One region of the Marinobacterium sp. xm-m-383 genome, then DNA from elsewhere that is predicted to be linked to it. Evidence: predicted binding sites of a transcription regulator. Region 1 holds the regulator's gene; each other region holds the start of a gene.
What was found. The regulator LexA, encoded in region 1, represses DNA repair genes until DNA is damaged. The targets are predictions, from matches to a motif close to TACTGTNTANNTANACAGTA.
Positions count from the first base shown of each region.

Region 2: a site for LexA is predicted at 1,971-1,990, ahead of recN (DNA repair protein RecN). Genes of this name have one in related genera too.
Region 3: a site for LexA is predicted at 2,133-2,152, ahead of uvrD (DNA helicase II). Genes of this name have one in related genera too.

Region 1 covers NZ_WBYT01000001.1:274,331-278,608, reverse strand. Annotated here, with positions in the region: gene dinG (ATP-dependent DNA helicase DinG) at 1-1,164, opposite strand, end outside; gene lexA (transcriptional repressor LexA) at 1,316-1,927, shown strand; gene XMM383_RS01345 (SulA-like leucine-rich domain-containing protein) at 1,939-2,343, shown strand; gene XMM383_RS01340 (thioesterase family protein) at 2,473-2,940, shown strand; gene XMM383_RS01335 (DUF6586 family protein) at 2,943-3,452, opposite strand; gene topA (type I DNA topoisomerase) at 3,452-4,278, opposite strand, start outside.
Region 2 covers NZ_WBYT01000004.1:178,442-182,719, forward strand. Annotated here, with positions in the region: gene XMM383_RS08340 (outer membrane protein assembly factor BamE) at 1-218, opposite strand, end outside; gene recN (DNA repair protein RecN) at 286-1,962, opposite strand; gene grpE (nucleotide exchange factor GrpE) at 2,129-2,719, shown strand; gene dnaK (molecular chaperone DnaK) at 2,825-4,278, shown strand, end outside.
Region 3 covers NZ_WBYT01000002.1:154,324-158,601, reverse strand. Annotated here, with positions in the region: gene XMM383_RS04365 (homoserine kinase) at 1-782, shown strand, start outside; gene XMM383_RS04360 (GAK system CofD-like protein) at 879-2,048, opposite strand; gene uvrD (DNA helicase II) at 2,180-4,278, shown strand, end outside.

The DNA of each region.
Region 1 (4,278 bases):
CTCTTCATCTTCCATCGCCCCTTTAAGGGCATTAATAATCTTCTCTAACTGAGGATCAACCTGTGATAAAAACTGAGCCAATTCACGTGTCAGGCTAGCCAAACTGTCGGGTACCCTGCCTTGCGGGTAGCGCAACCTGCGCTCATCCACCGGGAGTGGCAAAAACTGTTCAGAGACTAGATCGTCCAGACGCTGCAAATGCCCCTGAACCACATTGAGACTGGATTGAATACGACTGATTGGATCTTGCAAAACCAATGCAGAATCCGCTTCATCCAACAGCCCTTTTAACTGACGCTCCAGGGTTTTGAAGGCCTTTTCACTCGCTTTAACTCGCATAGAGAGCGCGAAGTGGTTAGTCGCCTTATCACCCAGATGATGCGCCTCATCAAATATGTAGATTGATTCGGCCGGTTCAGGAAGAATCGCACCACCGCCTAACGCCAAGTCAGCCAGTACAAGATCGTGGTTGACCACCAAGAGATCGGTTGTCTCAATATCGGCCCTAGCACGATAAAACGGACAGGCGTTGAAATGCGCACAGCGACGATTAGTACACTGCATATGGTCTGAGGTAAGCGGCATCCAGGTCTCATCATCCAGGTTGCGCTCTAGCTCATCACGATCACCCTTCCAACGACCACTGGCAAACTCATCCAACAGGCCGCTGTACTCTTTGATCTGTTCAGGCCCCAAAACTTGGGCCAACTCATCTTCAAACAGGGCTGACTGTGAAAGATCCTGCTGATTACTAAGAAGAGACTCTAATCGGCTAACACAGAGGTAGCGCCGACGCCCTTTAGCAATTTCGTACTTAAATTCAATACCGGCGTGCTCAGCCAACTCAGGAAGATCTTTTAATAAAAGCTGCTCCTGAAGCGCAACGGTAGCGGTCGAAATGATCAGCGTTTTACCTTTAGCCTGCGCTATTGGAAGTGCGGCCAGCAGGTAAGCAATGGTTTTACCGGTGCCCGTTCCAGCCTCTACGGCGACCAGATGATTTTCACCCAGACGCTGACCCGCATCGTCCGACAAGATACCGCCCAACTGCCGTGCGACCGCTGCAATCATATGCTTTTGTGCATAACGAGCCTTTAAATCGCGAGCATTTAGGAATGCGCGATAAGCTGTCTGTATGGTGGTTTGGGTCTCTTTGTTAAGCACATCGCCTCCGAATTAGTTGGCCATCATACAAAAATACTGGATATACAAACAGAAAAAACTTGACGACATTTAAAATACTGTATAAAAATACAAATACTGAATAAACAGACAGTCATTTAAATTCCAATCAGTACTGTCATAGGGGGCGTTTATGAAGCTTACAAATCGTCAAGAAGAGGTGCTGGATTGCATCCGTCGCCATATTGATGAAACAGGATTTCCACCTACACGCGTCGATATCGCACGTGATCTAGGGTTCAAATCTGCCAATGCAGCAGAGGAGCACCTAAAGGCCTTAGCACGTAAAGGGGCCATTGAGATGATTCCTGGCACCTCTCGCGGTATCCGTATCGTCGGTGAAGAGGAGGAGCAAGAGGGCCTTGCGATCATCGGTCAAGTTGCCGCAGGTGAACCCATCCTCGCTGAACAACACATCGATGATTACTGCACCATCAGTTCAGACTTCTTTCGCCCAAGAGCAGACTACCTACTCCGTGTACGCGGCATGAGTATGAAAGACATCGGCATTATGGATGGTGATCTCTTAGCAGTTCACCAAACACGTGAAGCACGTGAGGGTCAGATAGTCGTTGCTCGTGTCGGTGAAGATGTCACAGTAAAACGCTTCCATCGCGATGGTCACATGGTTTATCTAATTGCAGAGAACGAAGAGTTCGACCCGATTAAAGTTGATCTTCGTGAAGAGCAGTTAACCATCGAAGGCTTGGGTGTTGGTGTAATTCGTCAACAGAATGACTTTTAAAGGTGATGACCATGCTTGCGTACAATCAATTTGCACAGAATGATGCGGGTCTTAAACCACTGGTTTTGACTGAGCTGGTTCAGCACACCTCAGAGGTAAATCTGAACACCATGCTTCTGCCGATGCTTGCCGCATTAAGTCAAAAAGAGAGCTGGCTGGTTATGTTAGAGCCGCCAAAATCTTTGACTAAGCAGGTGCTGGCGGATGCAGGTGTCGACCTCAAAAAAGTGTGGATACTTCGTCGTGATAAGCGCCATGGTTTAGACAAACTTGCTCAGCGCGCACTGCAAGCGGGAACCTGTCACACACTGATCTGCTGGCACAATGACCCTGCCGATGACGCGTTAGTCAGCCAACTGAAACGCACTCAGATCTGTAGCGACACTGAGTGTCTATTGCTACGTAAAAAAATTTAGCCTCCCCCTTTGCTGCGTTGTAGCAAAGACCCCCATAGCCGCTCTTTGAGCGGCTTTTTTATTTAGCTTGAATCAGACCCTGAACCATCATAGGCTCAATAGAGGAGTACCACTTACAAGGAGAATAGTGTGGGATCGCACAAGCCAAATCAGCAGCCGTATCAGTTAACCGACTTCCCTATCCAAACATTTGATAAGATCCGTTATGCCGATACCGATCGTCAGGGCCACGTGAACAATGCCGCATTCAGTACCTACCTAGAGACAGGCCGTGTCGAATTTCTCTACGATCCAAAAGACCCACTGGCCAATGACAATTGCGAATTTGTCATTGCCAGTCTGCATTTGAACTTTCTAGGTGAGATCACCTGGCCAGGACGTCTGGATATTGGCACCGGTGTAACTCGGGTGGGTACCAGCTCATTTGGGCTCTACCAGGTGCTGTTCCAAGATGACGTCTGTGTCGCGACGGCAGAGACGACCATTGTTCAGATGGATGTGAGCAGTCGCAAATCAGCCCCACTTGCGGATGCGACAAGACACTATCTGAATGATCATCTCTTTGTGAAGGGTGTTGAAACAAAAGGAATGAACTGAGTTTACCACTCTTGCGCGTTAGAGCGATGTCTTAGGATCATCGCTCGCAACTGCTCAAACCATCCCTGCAACTGAGTCTCCAGTTGCTCCTCAAGGCTTTGTTCTTTGGCCAAATCTATAATTGCTATGTCAGATTGGCTAGCGCTCTCTTGCAAGGGAGGTAGGGGTTTATGAATAGCTTTGATGGCACTGATCAACTTAGACAACCAACTTCCGGAATCCTGACAGAGCAGCTCCATCTCATCCAACTCACTGGAATGGACTCCCTGTTGCTGAAAAGCTTTGCTTAATTCAAAGGGTGTTGCCTGGGTCAGCAGGACACGCTCACGTTCAGCCAACTCATTAAGATAGGCTTTAAAGGCGCTGTCTAAATGAAACAGCGCAGCCTCTTGCAGGCCACGAAGCTTCATACGATTGGTCGATTCACCGGTCAACTCAGTGTTGATACCCACCAGCGCGTATTGTGCAAACGCGAGTGTCTGATTCACACGCTGGGAGTATAGGTCAGCCATTAACGCTTCTTAGCTTTGGCTGCTTCAATTTGCCACATACCATTGGTGAAGTAAGCTCTCCAACCAGTCGCCTTACCGTCAACTTCCGTCATAAGGTACTGCTCTTTGGTTTTGCGGCTGTAACGTATTTGAGCGGGGTTACCCTGCTCATCTTGCTGAGGTCCTTCCATTAAGAAGTGATATTTAGGGTCAATCGCATTTTTATGTGGAATCAACTCTTTGACCAGAGGTGCACGGGTCTCACGATTACGTGGGAATTGGCTTGCTGCCAGGAATAGACCACTGGCTCCATCACGCAGGATGTAGGTATCGTCAACCTTCTGACACTTAAGCTCCGGCATCGGAACTGGATCCATCTTAGGCGGAGCCACTTCACCATTCTTGAGCAGCTTACGTGTGTTTTTACACTCTGAGTTGGTACAACCAAAGAACTTACCGAAACGGCCCGTTTTAAGGTGCATCTCAGCGCTACACTTATCACACTCGACTACAGGGCCTTCATAGCCCTTGATACGGTAGTTACCCTCTTCGACCTCAAAGCCGTCACAATCTGGGTTGTTACCACAGATGTGTAACTTGCGCTTCTCATCGATCAAGTAGGAGTCCATAGAGGAGCCACATTTACCACAACGGTGCTTCTCTAGAAGCAGACGTGACTCTGCCTCATCGTCTGCATCCACTGCGACAACCTCATCACCAGGAATCAGGTTGATGGTCGTTTTACAACGCTCTTTAGGTGGCAAAGCATAACCAGAGCAACCCAAGAAGACGCCCGTCGTTGCCGTACGAATCATCATTGGGCGCTGACATGCTGGACAGCTGATAT
Region 2 (4,278 bases), on a different contig from region 1:
AAGACATAGTCCCATCGGTTCTGGTTGAAGGTATCCGTTAACAGGGGTGTTCCTAGCACATAGCGAACTTGGCTCGGCGTCATTCCAGGGCGAAGCTGATCTACCATCTCTTGTGTCACCTGGTTGCCTTGCGGAACATCCATTTTGTACACGCCTGGAAAGGTTGTACAGCCGGTCACGAGAGTAGCAAGAAAGGCAGAGATGATGAGCTTGCGCATGTTCAGGTTGTTCCTGTTACTGTTCAAAGTGGCATTAGTTTACACGCCACTGTTTGAATCGACCAGTCTATAGCGCGCTGGTCAGCATCTCTTTAGCGTGCTCAAGGGTGGTATCAGTCATCTCAAGTCCACCCAGCATTCGAGCGATCTCATTAATGCGCTGATTTTCGGTGAGTGGTGTGATTTTGGTCTCAACCGAACCGGTGTCTGCGCCTTTGCTGACAAACAGGTGTTGGGTTCCTTGTGAAGCCACCTGAGGTTGGTGTGTGACACAGAGAATCTGTGCTCGTTCACTCAAATGACGTAACAGTCGGCCAACGACTTCGGCAATGCCTCCGCCAATACCGACATCGACTTCGTCAAAAATGAGTGTCGGGGTGTCAGTCGTCTTAGCCGTTACAACTTGAATCGCAAGGCTAATTCGTGACAGTTCACCACCCGAGGCAATTTTGGCCAGCGGTTTTGCGGTTTGGCCCTGATTGGTATTGATCAGGAACTCAATCTCTTCCAAGCCCTGAGCCGTAATGTATTTAGGATCGATATCACTCAAACTGGCTGTGAAACGCGCGCTGTTCATGCCCAGCATGGCAAGTTGTTCATTCACCTCTTTATCAAGCTGTTTGGCTGCTTTGCTGCGTAGTTTGCTGAGTTGGCGAGCTTTCTCAATCAATGCGGCATTAGCCGTAGCAACCTCGGATTCGAGTTGCTCTAAGTTCTCATCGACATGAGCCAAAGAGTCGAGTTCAGTATTTAGTTGGTCTTTTAATTCCGGTAACTGCTCTGGCGCAATGCGGTGTTTCCTGGCTAGATCGTAGATGCTGGTTAAGCGATCTTCCACCTCTTGTAAGCGCTCAGGGTCCAACTCAACTCGTTGAACAAAATGGCTCAACTCGCGTTCGGCCTCTTCCACTTGAATCAGAGCAGCGTTTAGCATCTCGGCGGTCTGCTGTAGTGCAGGTGAGTCCGCTTCGATGTCGCCCAATAGGTGCAGTGCTTGGTTGAGTACCGCTGTGGCGTTGCTCTCTTCACCCTCGCTAAGAAGCATCTGGATCTGTTGGCCACTGTTAAGGATTGACCCTGCGTTGGAGAGTATCTTCTGCTCCTCTTCTAAGGCTTGCAGTTCACCTGTTTGAGGGTCTAAACGGTTGAGCTCTTCCGTTTGATAGCTCAGCAGTTGCAGTTGCGCATTCGCCTCTTCACTCATGTCTTGAAGGCGTTTCAACTCACTCTGCTTTGATTGCCACTGGGTAAAGAGTTTACGTACTTCCTGTGCTGTCTCATTGGCTTTGGCGTAGTTGTCTAGCAGGGTGCGGTGAAAATCACGCTTTAATAGTCGTTGGTGTTCGTGCTGGCCGTGTATATCGACAAGCAGCTCACCCAGCTCTTTGACGCGGTTCAGTGGGCAGGGGTGGCCATTAATATAGCTACGGCTGCGACCGTCGGCACTCAGTGTACGGCGTAAAATACACTCGTTAATCTCTTCCGACTCTAGCTCATTCGCCTCTAACCAGCGTTTCGCTTCGGGTAGTGCTTGTATATCGAACGCGGCGCTAATCTCAGCTCGTTTTGCCCCTTCTCGGACAGAGTCGGCTTCAGCGCGTTTGCCTAAGGCTAATCCCAGTGCATCAAGCATGATCGATTTGCCGGCACCGGTCTCACCGCTGACGACGGTCATGCCCGATTTCAGTTCTAGGTCGAGTGTTGAGACGATCGCAAAGTTTCGGATGCTGAGTAGCGTTAACATGGCTTAATACCTGTTTAGATATACAGTTACTGTATTTTTAACCAATGTTTGTGTATTAGGCAATAGAAAAGTGCAGTCTTAGGTCAAAAAAGCGCGTGGAAGGGTTGAATTTCAGATGGTCGATACCACATAGGAGACAAGATTGAATGATTCTGGAGATAACACCATGGCGAATGAAGATCAGACACACCAAGATCAGGTTGAAGAGAGTCAAGTCGACGCGACGGCTGAAGAGAATCTTGTGGAGCCTGAACTGGTTGAGACGGAAGAGTTAACCGTTGAATCCCTTCAAGAAGAGCTAGCCGCTGCGAATGCGACGATTGCTGAGCTGCAAAAACAGCTGGCAGAGCTTGAACCTCGTGCCCAAGCGGAGATCGCTAACCAGCGCCGTCGTGCTGAGGTTGAGGTGGATAAAGCGCGTAAGTTTGCTGTTGAGAAATTTGCCGAAGAGCTACTGCCGGTCATCGACAGTCTAGAGCGCGCTATTGAAGCGAGCCAGGTTGAAGATGAGGTGGTTAAACCGCTTCGTGAAGGCGTTGAGATGACGCACAAAATGTTCATCGATGGCGTTGCTAAATTCAATCTAGAAGTGATCAACCCAGAGGGTGAGGCGTTCAACCCAGAGCACCATCAAGCGATGTCGATGGTTGAAGCGGAAGGTGCAGCACCAAACTCTGTTATTGCGGTGATGCAGAAGGGCTACCTACTTAATGGTCGCTTAGTTCGTCCTGCGATGGTGATGGTCGCTAAAGGTTAAGACCTTTTTATAAACCAGACTTGATATTTGAAAGACCACACCCATATAGGGGTTAAGGTAAAACAGTTTTAAGCACCCAACGCGGTGTCATTAGGAGATTTAAACATGGGTAAAATCATCGGTATTGACCTAGGTACTACCAACTCGTGTGTAGCAGTACTTGAAGGCGATAAAACTAAAGTTATTGAGAACGCTGAAGGCGATCGCACCACTCCGTCGATCATTGCCTACTCAGCAGAAGGCGAAACTCTGGTTGGTCAGTCGGCGAAACGTCAGGCAGTTACTAACCCAGACAACACTCTATTTGCGATCAAGCGTCTAATCGGTCGTCGTTTTGAAGACGATGTTGTACAGAAAGACATCAAAATGGTGCCTTACAACATCGCTAAAGCGGACAATGGCGATGCGTGGGTTGAGGTAAAAGGCGAGAAGCTAGCACCGCCTCAGATCTCTGCAGAAGTTCTTAAGAAGATGAAGAAGACTGCTGAAGATTACCTAGGCGAATCGGTAACGGAAGCGGTTATCACGGTTCCTGCTTACTTCAACGACTCTCAGCGTCAAGCAACAAAAGATGCGGGTCGTATCGCAGGCTTAGAAGTTAAACGTATCATCAACGAGCCAACCGCTGCAGCACTTGCATACGGCATGGATAAAGCAGCCGGTGATCGCACGATTGCAGTGTACGACCTAGGTGGTGGTACTTTCGATATCTCGATCATCGAAATTGCAGACGTTGATGGCGAGCACCAGTTTGAAGTACTTGCAACCAACGGTGATACATTCCTAGGTGGTGAAGACTTCGACCTTGCGGTTATCAACTACCTAGCAGACGAGTTTAAGAAAGAGTCTGGCATCGATCTACACAACGATCCGCTAGCGCTACAGCGTCTAAAAGAGGCGGGTGAGAAAGCGAAAGTTGAGCTTTCATCGGCACAGTCTACTGACGTTAACCTGCCTTACATCACTGCGGATGCAACAGGTCCTAAACACTTGAACGTTAAACTGTCTCGTTCGAAGCTAGAGTCACTGGTTGAAGATCTTGTACAACGTTCACTTGAGCCATGTCGCATTGCACTGCAAGATGCTGGCCTATCCGCTTCTGAAATCGACGACGTTATCCTCGTCGGTGGTCAGACTCGTATGCCAATGGTGCAGGCGAAAGTGGCTGAGTTCTTCGGTAAAGAGCCACGTAAAGACGTTAACCCAGACGAAGCGGTAGCGATGGGTGCTGCGCTTCAGGGTGCGGTACTGTCAGGTGATGTGAAAGACGTTCTTCTACTCGACGTAACACCACTGACTCTAGGTATCGAAACAATGGGTGGCGTTGCGACACCACTGATCGACAAGAACACGACGATCCCTACGCGTAAGTCGCAGACCTTCTCGACAGCGGAAGACAACCAGACAGCGGTAACCATTCACGTTGTTCAGGGTGAGCGTAAGCAAGCGACTCAGAACAAGTCGCTGGGCCGTTTCGACCTTGCCGATATCCCACCAGCACCACGTGGCATGCCACAGATCGAAGTGACCTTCGACATCGATGCTAACGGTATCCTAAA
Region 3 (4,278 bases), on a different contig from region 1:
GAGATGAGGCACCTTTCTTTGTTGAACTGGGCAGCTGGCTAGCGAAACGTAATGTTCCCGTCTCTTATGCCATCGAAGATCGCAATGGCATTGGTCTGAAACAGATCTCAAAAAAACCGGCCATTATTCAACCGCGATACCCCGGTGCACACCTAAAACGCGAGCTTATGACGGCCAATCATTGTGCTCAAATCGGCACAGCCCTTGCACACTACCACCAAGCCTCTAAGGATTTTTATCTAAAGCGTCAGGCACACCGTGGGGTATTTTGGTGGCGCAGAGAGAGTGAACGACTCGCGCCTTTTATCGATTCAGAGTCTCGTGATCTGCTATCCGAAGAGGTCGCTCGGTTTGATGAGCTACGCGACACCTACACCAACCTGCCGATGGGCATTACCCATGGCGATCTTTTCCATGACAACGCGCTGTTCCATGAGGATAAGCTGACGGCAATTCTGGATATCTACAATGCGGCAACCGCCTACTGGCTCTATGACCTTGCGATTGTCGCCAATGATTGGTGTCTGGATGAGAATCTGCAGATTGATCCGGTGAGAGAGCAAGCGCTGTTAAAAGCCTATTCAGCGATTCGCCCCTTTAGTGCAGAAGAGCATGAGGTTTGGCCGCAGCTGACTCGTACCGCCGCGATGCGTTTTTGGCTATCACGCCTTGAGCCTTGGGTTGATGCCCAGCAAGGCAACGGCAGCGATAAGACACTGAAAGACCCTGATGAGTTTAAACAGGTGCTGATGCACCGAATTAAATCGCCGAGTCAGCTGTAGGAACGAATTTCTACATTTAAAAGATAGTGGTGTCAGACCGGAGGTCAGACACCTGTGAGGAACCGGTGGGTCTGACCTCTGGTCTGACCCATCTATCTATGCCAGTGATAATAAAGCTTCCGCCAACTTAATCTCGTCGTAGCGATCTGTGCGTTCAGGATTAGCCAGATCAACATCCAAAAGCTGAATGCCACGCTTACCAAGCCAGTTTAGAAACTCTGCATCAATGCCACTCAACAGTGTGGAATCGGTCAGCAGAATATCGATACAGCGCTCCGATCCACCTTGAAAACCACCGCCTGCATCTCGAGCAACAAATCGTTCCAACTGCTCAACCTGCTCCTGCAAGGTCATACCAAACTGCTCAGGATCCATACCTAAATTTGGGACATACACTTTGCTGGCAGGGTTATCCATGATCGCTTTACCCACCCCTTTGGGGAGTAGGTTAGCCAGAATACTGCTATAGAAACTACCGGGCGGGAAGACGACCAGATCTGCTGAATTGATCCAACCTCTCTCTTGATCAGCCAAATGCGATTCCGTGCCCTGCGGCAAATGCAGATCAAGTAAGGCGATACGCTCATTTAATGGCTGGGACTCTTTTCCTGTCATCCGATGCTGCCCGATGATCTCTCGCCCACTCTCTGTCGTCACTTTCAGTTCACCGCACTCGTCCGTAACAGTGCGTACTTGGCCTCTAACATGAACCAGACGACTAAACAGCAGAGCAATAGGATCTAATGATCGATTATGGCTCAGGTAGCCCCCCGCCAATATCAGATTACCAATACTGGCTCGCCTGAAGTCAAAATCCTTGGGAGCTGACTCAAGAAAGTAGTTTAAAAAATCACAAATAATGCTCTGGACAGGCTCGGGGATGGACTGGACGCGCTTGTCGTTGCGTTGTTGCATCGCCTCGACCCTTGCACGCAATAGCAACTGCGACTCATCAGTCGGCAGGCGGTACGCAAACAGCTCGATCACTTCAGGGTGACCGGCGAGTGAAGCGTCAGCTAACGCCATCATGCGGGAGCGCAAATCGCCAACAGCAGGCATATCAAATGCGTTTCGCAACACAGCGGAGCTGCCGCCAGAGTCATAGGGAGTCACTAAATGAATAGAGTTATGGGTATAGCGTTTGAGAATCTGCGAAAAGCCATTCAACGCAGTGCCACCGCTAAAAAAAAGCAACTTAGGCCCGGTATCAGGGTTGGCTTGATACTCAGCCAAACGGGCAGTCGTATGGTCAGCAGATAAGGGCATTCACTACTCAATAAAGGTGGATATGTCATCCCAGTGTAAGTTTGCTGCGTAGGAATGCCAAGACTCCCATAATAATTATGCGTATACTGTACGCCCATTCAGTAATTTCTCTTTTTGAGCAGTGCGGCACTATGGATGTAACTCACATTATCGACTCCCTCAACGATGCGCAGCGTGAAGCGGTTACCGCGGATATCAGCAACCTTCTGGTGCTGGCCGGTGCAGGATCAGGCAAGACGCGTGTCTTGGTTCACCGAATCGCTTGGTTGATAGAAGCCGAGCAGATTTCACCCTATTCGATATTGGCGGTTACCTTTACCAATAAAGCGGCTAAAGAGATGCGTGGACGTATCGAGAGCCTGCTCAACGTCAATGTGCATGGCATGTGGGTCGGTACTTTCCACGGCTTGGCGCACCGACTGCTTCGCTCGCACTGGCAAGAGGCCGGGCTGCGTGAGAACTTCCAGATCATGGACTCCGATGACCAGTTACGTTTGGTTAAACGCATCTCTAAGGAGATGGGATTAGACGATTCACGCTGGCCGCCGAAACAGATTCAGTGGTACATCAATGCACAGAAAGATGAAGGGCTACGCAGTAAACATCTAGAGCGCACCGGTGACCTGGTACAAGACACCTTAATACGTGTCTATGAGGCGTATGAACAAGCCTGTGATCGCGGCGGCATGATCGATTTTGGTGAACTCCTGCTGCGCTGCCTTGAACTGCTGCGTGATAAGAACCCACAACTGCTGCAGCACTACAAAGAGCGCTTCCGTTACGTCTTAGTAGACGAGTTCCAAGACACCAACGCCATTCAGTACGCTTGGTTGCGCCTGCTCTGTCAGGGTGAACACAAACTGATGGCCGTGGGCGATGACGATCAGTCGATTTACGGCTGGCGTGGCGCACGTATTGAGAACATTCAAAACCTTGAGGCACACTTTGGTGGGCTTAAGACCATCAAGTTAGAGCAGAACTACCGCTCGACAGACAACATTCTGTCTGCGGCCAATGCCGTCATTCGCAACAACTTTGGACGACTGGGTAAGGAGCTGTGGACCGAGGGCAATCAAGGCGATCCTATCAGCCTCTACGCAGCCTTTAATGAACAGGATGAAGCGCGATTCATTGTCGATCGCATCGCACAGTGGGTATCGGATGGTAATCGTCGTGACGAGAGCGCCATTCTCTACCGTTCCAACGCACAATCCCGTGTGCTTGAGGAGATGCTGATCCGTGCCGCAATTCCCTATCGCATCTATGGCGGCCAACGATTCTATGAGCGTTTAGAGATTAAAAATGCCCTCGCCTACCTGCGCCTAATAGCCAACCGCGATGACGATACGGCGATGGAGCGCGTCATTAACGTGCCAACCCGAGGCATCGGCACCCGCACCATTGAAGAGGTACGCGATTACGCGCGAAGCCAAGGCATATCAATGTGGCGAGCCTCGAACGAGATTATCGAGCATAAGAAACTACCTGCACGTGCCGGCAATGCACTGCAGGCCTTCTTAGATCTGGTCAATCAGTTGACGGTTGATACAGAAGAGGCATCCCTGCAGGAGCGGACAGAACATACCATTCGCTTCTCTGGACTGATTGCTCACCATGAAAAAGAGAAAGGTGAAAAAGCTCAATCACGCATCGAAAACTTAGAAGAGCTAGTGACCGCAGCGCGCCAGTTTGAGCAGCAGTGGTCCCAAGAGGAGAACCCTGAGTTCCCTTCCGTGCTGGCAGCCTTTCTTGATCAAGCTGCACTGGATGCCGGTGAATCACAGGCGGATCCCAATACCGACAGCGTACAACTGATGACTCTGCACTCAGCGAAAGGCTTGGAGTTCCCGCTGGTCTTCCTATGCGGCATGGAAGAGGGGCTATTCCCGCACAGCATGTCGGCCGAAGAGCCTGGACGTTTAGAAGAGGAGCGCCGCCTCTGTTACGTAGGTATTACGCGTGCCATGCAGAAACTCTACATGACCTACGCTGAGTCCCGCCGCCTTCATGGCCAAGACAACTACAACCGCCCTTCACGCTTCATTCAGGAGATTCCATTGGAGTTGATAGAAGAGGTGCGCCTGAATGCTAGCGTTCGCCGACCGCTTTCGAGTGGCTCGGATATGGAGGTCAGCTTCACACCACAATCCGCTTTTGCCAGCGAAGTGCCCGACACTCAACTCAGTCTAGGCCAGAGGGTCAACCACCCTAAATTTGGTGATGGCATGGT